DNA from 2 places in the Micromonospora sp. CNZ297 genome. Region 2 is predicted to be linked to the other one. Evidence: riboswitches for the same ligand, from Rfam matches in the RefSeq annotation. Region 2 holds a riboswitch; the other holds the start of a gene.
The links. A riboswitch is a leader RNA that binds a small molecule or an ion and turns the genes downstream of it on or off. The one in region 2 is predicted to bind glycine.
Positions count from the first base shown of each region.

Region 1: linked by a shared signal. The riboswitch ahead of gcvP (aminomethyl-transferring glycine dehydrogenase) and the one ahead of gcvT (glycine cleavage system aminomethyltransferase GcvT) in region 2 are both predicted to bind glycine.

Region 1 covers NZ_VISU01000013.1:28,704-32,112, reverse strand. The annotation lists gene FB454_RS21785 (NAD(P)H-binding protein) at 1-376, opposite strand, end outside; gene FB454_RS21780 (NAD-dependent protein deacetylase) at 465-1,307, shown strand; glycine riboswitch at 1,365-1,455, shown strand; gene gcvP (aminomethyl-transferring glycine dehydrogenase) at 1,529-3,409, shown strand, end outside.
Region 2 covers NZ_VISU01000056.1:2,692-6,100, forward strand. The annotation lists gene gcvH (glycine cleavage system protein GcvH) at 1-183, opposite strand, end outside; gene gcvT (glycine cleavage system aminomethyltransferase GcvT) at 216-1,343, opposite strand; glycine riboswitch at 1,482-1,571, opposite strand; gene FB454_RS34535 (LysR family transcriptional regulator) at 1,677-2,639, opposite strand; gene FB454_RS34540 (collagenase) at 2,748-3,409, opposite strand, start outside.

The DNA of each region.
Region 1 (3,409 bases), on a different contig from region 2:
CGTCGGTGCCCTCGGCGGGGGCGGTGTCCACGCCCATGGAGGAGACCAGCAGGTAGCGGCGTACCCCGGCTCGTACGGCGGCGTCGGCGAGCAGCACGGCGGCGCCGCGGTCGACGGTGTCCTTGCGGGCGGCGCCGCTGCCGGGTCCGGCGCCGGCGGCGAACACGACAGCGTCGGCGCCGGCCAGGTGGGCGGCGAGGGTGTCGACGTCGGTGTGTTCCAGGTCACACACGACGGGTTCGGCGCCGGCGGCGCGCAGCGCGGCGGCGTGGTCGGGGTTGCGGATCAGTCCGAGCGCGGTGTCTCCGCGTCCGGCCAGTTCCCGCTCCAGCAGTTTGGCGATCTTTCCGTGCCCTCCGGCGATGACGACGCGCATGGGCTCAACCTAGCCCGCCTGGCCGCACCCCGCCGCGCGACCGCCGTACGGGTGGGAGGTGCGGGGTCCGGCGAGGGAGCATGGACGGGTGAGTGAGGCGTTCGAGGAGTTGACGCGGCTGGTGGCCGCCGGTGACGTGGTGGTGCTCAGCGGCGCGGGCCTGTCCACCGAGTCGGGCATCCCGGACTACCGGGGGCCCAGTGGCGCGGCGCGCCGGCACACCCCGATGACGTACCAGGAGTTCACCCGGGATCCGCTGGCCCGGCGGCGGTACTGGGCGCGCAGCCACCTGGGCTGGCAGACCATCGCCCGGGCGGCGCCCAACGACGGGCACCGGGCGGTGGCCCGGCTGCAGGACGCCGGGCTGCTCGGCGGGATCATCACCCAGAACGTCGACGGGCTGCACACCGCCGCCGGCGCCACCGGCGTGATCGAGCTGCACGGCCGCCTCGACGAGGTGACGTGCCTGGACTGCGGTAACGCCACCGGCCGCGACGAGCTGCACCGGCGCCTGTCGGAGGCGAACCCGGGCTTCGACGCGCGGGTGGCGCGTGTCAACCCCGACGGCGACGTGGACCTGCCCGACGACGCGGTGACCGGGTTCCGCACCGTCGACTGCGGGGTCTGCGGCGCCGGCATGCTGAAACCGGACGTGGTGTTCTTCGGTGAGACGGTCCCCGCCCCGCGGGTCGCGGACTGTTTCGCGCTCGTCGAGCGGGCCCGGGCGCTGCTGGTGCTCGGGTCGTCGTTGACGGTGATGTCGGGGCGGCGGTTCGTGCTGCGGGCGGCCCGCCACGGCATCCCGGTGGCGATCGTCAACCAGGGCGTCACCCGCGGCGACGGGTACGCGGCGCTGCGCCTGGACGCGCCGCTGGGCGCGACGCTGTGCGCGCTGGCCGACCGGGTGGCGGCGGCGCCGGCGCCGGTGTGATCAACCCCCGGGACATGAGCCGGAAACACGCCCGCTGGTAGCGTTGGGGGTGCCGGTACCACCCACGTGGGAGAGACCGTCGATCCGACGGCGCCGAAGGGGCAGATTCTCCCCGGAACCTCTCAGGCAAAAGGACCACGTGGGCAGGCGCTGTGGAGCGCGTCAGCGCGACTCAGGGGGAGGCCGACCCGTCGACCTCGCCCCACCAAGGAGCGCAGCGCATGACCGCAGAGCAGTTCGCCGACCGGCACATCGGTCCCGGCCGCGACGACGAGCGCCGGATGCTGGACACCGTCGGTTACGGCTCCGTCGACGAGCTGATGGACGCCGCGATCCCCGAGGTGATCCGCTGGCACGGCACCCTGGACCTGCCCGCCCCGGCCAGTGAGCGGGAGGCTGTCGCCGAGCTGCGCGCCCTGGCCGCCCGCAACACCGTCGCCGTGTCCATGATCGGCCTGGGTTACCACGGCACGCACACCCCGGCGGTGATCCGCCGCAACGTGCTGGAGAACCCCGCCTGGTACACCGCGTACACGCCGTACCAGCCGGAGATCAGCCAGGGCCGGCTGGAGGCGCTGCTGAACTTCCAGACCATGGTCACCGACCTGACCGCCCTGGCCACCGCGAACGCCTCGATGCTCGACGAGGGCACCGCCGCGGCCGAGGCGATGACGCTCGCGCGCCGCGCGTCCAAGAGCAAGAGCCCGGTGTACGTGGTCGACGCCGACGCGTTGCCGCAGACCGTCGCGGTGATCGCCAGCCGCGCCGAGCCGCTCGGCATCGAGGTGCGCGTGGTCGACGTCGAGCGTGACGAGCTGCCGGCGGAGTTCTTCGGCCTGCACCTGCAGTACCCGGGCGCCTCCGGCGCGGTCCGCGACCACCGGGCGCTTGTCGACGCGGCGCACGGCGTGGGCGCGCTGGTGACGGTCGCCGCGGATCTGCTGGCGTTGACGCTGCTGCGCCCGCCGGGCGAGATCGGCGCCGACATCGCCGCCGGCACCACCCAGCGGTTCGGCGTACCGATGGGCTTCGGTGGGCCGCACGCCGGTTACCTGGCGGTGCGCTCAGGCCTGGAGCGGATGCTGCCCGGCCGCCTCGTCGGGGTGTCCCGCGACGCCGACGGCAACCCGGCGTACCGGCTGGCGTTGCAGACCCGTGAGCAGCACATCCGCCGGGAGAAGGCGACCAGCAACATCTGCACCGCCCAGGTGCTCCTCGCGGTGATGGCCGGCATGTACGCCGTCTATCACGGCCCGGACGGGCTGCGCGCCATCGCCCGGCGTACCCACGAGGCGGCGGCGCGGCTCGCGGCCGGGCTGCGCGCCGGGGGCGTGCAGGTCGCGGAGGTCGCGTTCTTCGACACCGTCACCGCGACCGTGCCGGGCCGGGCCGCCGAGGTGGTCGCAGCCGCCGCGGCGCGCAACGTGAACCTGCGGCTGGTCGACGCCGACCGGGTCGGCGTCTCCTGCGACGAGACCACCACGCCCGCGCACCTGCAGGCGGTGTGGGGGGCGTTCGGCGTCGACGGGTTCGACGGCGACACCGACGCGGCCCTGCCCGACGGGCTGGCCCGCACGTCGGACTTCCTCACCCACCCGGTGTTCCACAGCCACCACTCGGAGACGGCGATGCTGCGCTACCTGCGCCGCCTGGCCGACTTCGACTACGCGCTGGACCGCGGCATGATCCCGCTGGGGTCGTGCACGATGAAGCTCAACGCCACCACCGAGATGGAACCGATCACCTGGCCGGAGTTCGCGCACCTGCACCCGTTCGCGCCGGACGAGCAGACCGCCGGGTACCGGGAGCTGATCGCGCAGCTGGAGGGCTGGCTGGCCGAGGTGACCGGCTACGACGCGGTCAGCGTGCAACCGAACGCCGGGTCGCAGGGTGAGCTGGCCGGGCTGCTGGCGATCCGCGGCTACCACCGGGAGCGCGGCGAGGGCCACCGCGACGTGTGCCTGATCCCGTCGTCGGCGCACGGCACGAACGCCGCGTCCGCCGTGATGGCCGGCATGCGGGTCGTGGTGGTCGGCTGCGACGCCGACGGCAACGTCGACCTGGTCGACCTCGACGCGAAGATCGACAAGCACCGGGACGCG
Region 2 (3,409 bases):
GGACTCGACCTCTCCACACACGTCACCGGCAGTCAGGTGGCTCCCCGGCTCGGGCAGTTGCACATAGATGACATCACCCAGCGCTTCGGCGGCGAACGCGGTGATGCCTACTTCGGCCGGCTGAACCGAGTCGTTGACCCACTCGTGGTTGAGGCTGTACTTCAGGTGTTCCGGTACGTTCATGACGCTGAACCCTCGCAAGGAATGGCCGCGGATCACCGCGGACGACGGTAGAACGGAAGAGGGACGATCTCGACCGGCTCGGTGGTCCCCCTGATCTGCACGGCCAGCCGGATGCTGTCGCTGGTGCCGGCACGGATGCTGGCCATCGCGATCGGCCGTTTGAATGTGGGTGAAGGGGTGCCGCTTGTGATGAGGCCGACCGGATCAGCACCATGGCCGTCGTCGGTCAGCGTCACCACCTGCTGGCCCGCTCGGGGAATTCTCTGCCCGGACGCGACGAGGCCGACGAGCCGACGGGTAACGCCGCTCTTGTGGGCCTCGGCCAGCGCGGCTCGTCCGACGAAGTCGCCTGGTTTGACGAAGGACACCACCCGCCCCAGCCCGGCATCGAACGGGGTGACGTCACGGCCGATCTCTGCGCCGTACAACGGCATTCCAGCCTCGATGCGGAGGGTGTCGCGGCACGCCAGCCCTGTGGGCGTCAAGCCGTGACGCCGACCGGCCACAAGCGCTGCTTCCCACGTGCGCACCGCGTCTTCGGCGTGTACGAGCAGTTCGAAGCCGTCTTCGCCGGTGTAGCCGGTACGAGCGACGACGGCTGGACGACCGTCGATGTCCAGTAGCGCTGCGGTGTAGTAGCGGAGCCGGGTGAGTCCCGTACCGGTCAGGGCTTCCACGATGGGGGCGGCGCGCGGCCCCTGCACCGCGATGATCGCCCGCTCGTTCGTGCGGTCGGCGGCCCAGGCCGCGTAGTCCGCACAACGGGTCCTGATGGCCGCATGTACGACGCGTGTGTTGATGGCGTTGACGACCAGCAGGTACCGGTTCGATGCGAGGCGATAGGCAACGAGGTCGTCCAGCACCCCGCCGGCGGCGTCGCAGAGCATGGTGTAGCGCGCGCCACCGATCGGTACGGCAGACAGGTGCCCGACCAGAGCGTAGTTCAGTGCTGTCGGGGCCTCCGGCCCCGATACCTCGAGCTGCCCCATGTGGCTGAGGTCGAAGAGGCCGGCCTGTTCGCGTACGGCGCGGTGCTCAGCGAGCTCGCTTCCGTAGCGAAGGGGCATCCGCCAGCCGCTGAAGTCGGTGAATCGAGCTCCGTGTCCTATATGTGATGCATGCAGAGGTGAGCGGAGCAGAGCCGCAGGGTCCTGGTGCACGGGGGCGCTCCTCGTCCCGACGCACGCGGCGTCGAACGGTCGGTTGCCTCCCGCTCTGTCATTGACCTGAGAGCTTCACCGCTGCGTCAGCGGCTTGCACCGTGGGTGAGACGACGGTCGTCTGCTTTCCAGAGTCACCTCGCCTGCACGGTAATGGGGCCTGAGAGTTTCTTGGGAGTTTGCTCCTTCGGCGCTCCGAATGAACGGAGTCTCTCCCGTGCAGGTTCGAATGGTGTCTATGTAGTTGTGGGCCATTCGCAGGTTAGGTGACGGCACATACCGCGTCAACATCATCCTGCCCATAGCTGATGCCTATATATCGCCGTCGGATCGCTACGACGCTGCGGGATGGGCGTGGGGATTGGCCCGCCACCATCGGGCGAAGGCAGCGTTGTCGTTGACGTGATCCAGGTAGGCCCGGGTGATGGCCTGGAACAAAGCGCTGCTCTGTGCAGAGGTCAGCGCATCGCGCCGCCAGACGACCATCAGCCTGGCCAGCAACTGCGGCTCCCCGCGCAGCGGCAGCACCCGAGTCCCGGCGGCCGGGGCCCAGGTCGGGTCGACCAGCCGGACACCGTCTCCGGCGGCCACCAGTGGGTGCGCGGCGCCACTCGGCGCTTCGTACCGGATCTTCGGCTCGAAACCTGCGGCGCGGCAGGCCCGTCGCAGCGAGGCGAGTGAGCCGTCGTCCGGCCCCGGCGGACACACCCACGATTCGTTTCTCAGGTCGGCCAGCCGCACCTGCTCGTGGTGGGACTGCGGGTGGGAGGCGGACATGGCGACGAAGATCGGGTAACGGGGGATCAGTGGCCGGCTGGTGAGCGTGGGACCGATCGGCAGCTCGAAGCCCTCAAGGATGCCCAGCAACGCGGCATCCAACTGGCCTCGGGTGAGCGCCTCCACCAACAGTCGCGAGGACGGCTCTATCTGCAGCGCGATCTCCGGATCCGGGAACGCTTCCGCGACGTGGCGTACGAGGCTGCCCGCGCAGGCGATGTGGACGGTGCCGAGTCGGAGCAAACCTGGAATAGGGTGCCGGTCGCCGAAGTCCTCGACGAGCGCGTCGACCTCGGCCAGCACGACGCGGGCGCGCTGGAGCACCTGCTTGCCGAGTTCGGTCGGTTGCATACCGGTACGGCTTCGGACGAACAGCGGCCCACCGACCGTCTTCTCGATCCGATGCACCTGGGCCGTCAGCGCGGGCTGTGACAGGCCCAGGCGGGCGGCGGCGCCGGTCACGCTTCCGGCCTCGGCGATGGCACTGATCGCCCGCAGGTGGCGCACATCGATGCCCATGACCGAGATTATGCACGCGGCCGCAGGCGGCGCGGCGGCCACAGGCCAGGCGGGCGCGCCGCCCGGCAACTCCCGCCGGGCGGCGAACTCATACCCATCACATGTGGTTCAGTAGCGCGTGCTCACCGTGGTGCCAGAGCAGGCGGTCTTCCCGTAGAGGCTGATGTAGTGGTAGCCGGCGGCCGGGCTGGGGATGGCCAGCGACTCGGTGTTGCCGGCCCCGGCGGAGGAGCGGGTGGCGTTGCTGGTGGTGGCCCAGCTCGACGGACTGTAGTAGAGATCGCAGTTGCCCGTGCCGCCGGCCACGGCAATGGTGAGGGTGCTGACGCCGGCGGGCAGGTAGATGTACAGGTAGTCGTAGTTGCCCGCGGTCGCGGAGCGTCCACTGCGCTGGCAGTTGCGGTCGAGGGTACGCGTGTCAGTGCCGCTGCATTCCGGCACGGTGGTGCCGCCACCCGTCGTGACCGAGATCGTCTGGGACGATCTCGCGGTCGCCCCCTGGTTGTCGGTGACCGTCAGCGAGACGGTGTAGGTGCCGGCCGCAGCGTAGGTCTTGCTGGGGTTGACGGCCGACGAGGTGCTCCCGTCCCCGAAGGCCCACTGCCGGGAGGCGATGCTGCCGTCGGCGTCCGAGGACCGGTCGGTGAAGGTGGCGGTGAGCCCACTGGTCGCCACGGTGAACGAGGCGGACGGCGGCTGGTTGGTCGGGGGCGGCGTGGTGCTCCCGCCGCAATCCCCTGCCGCGCAGCGCGTCAGCCAGGCGTCGAAGT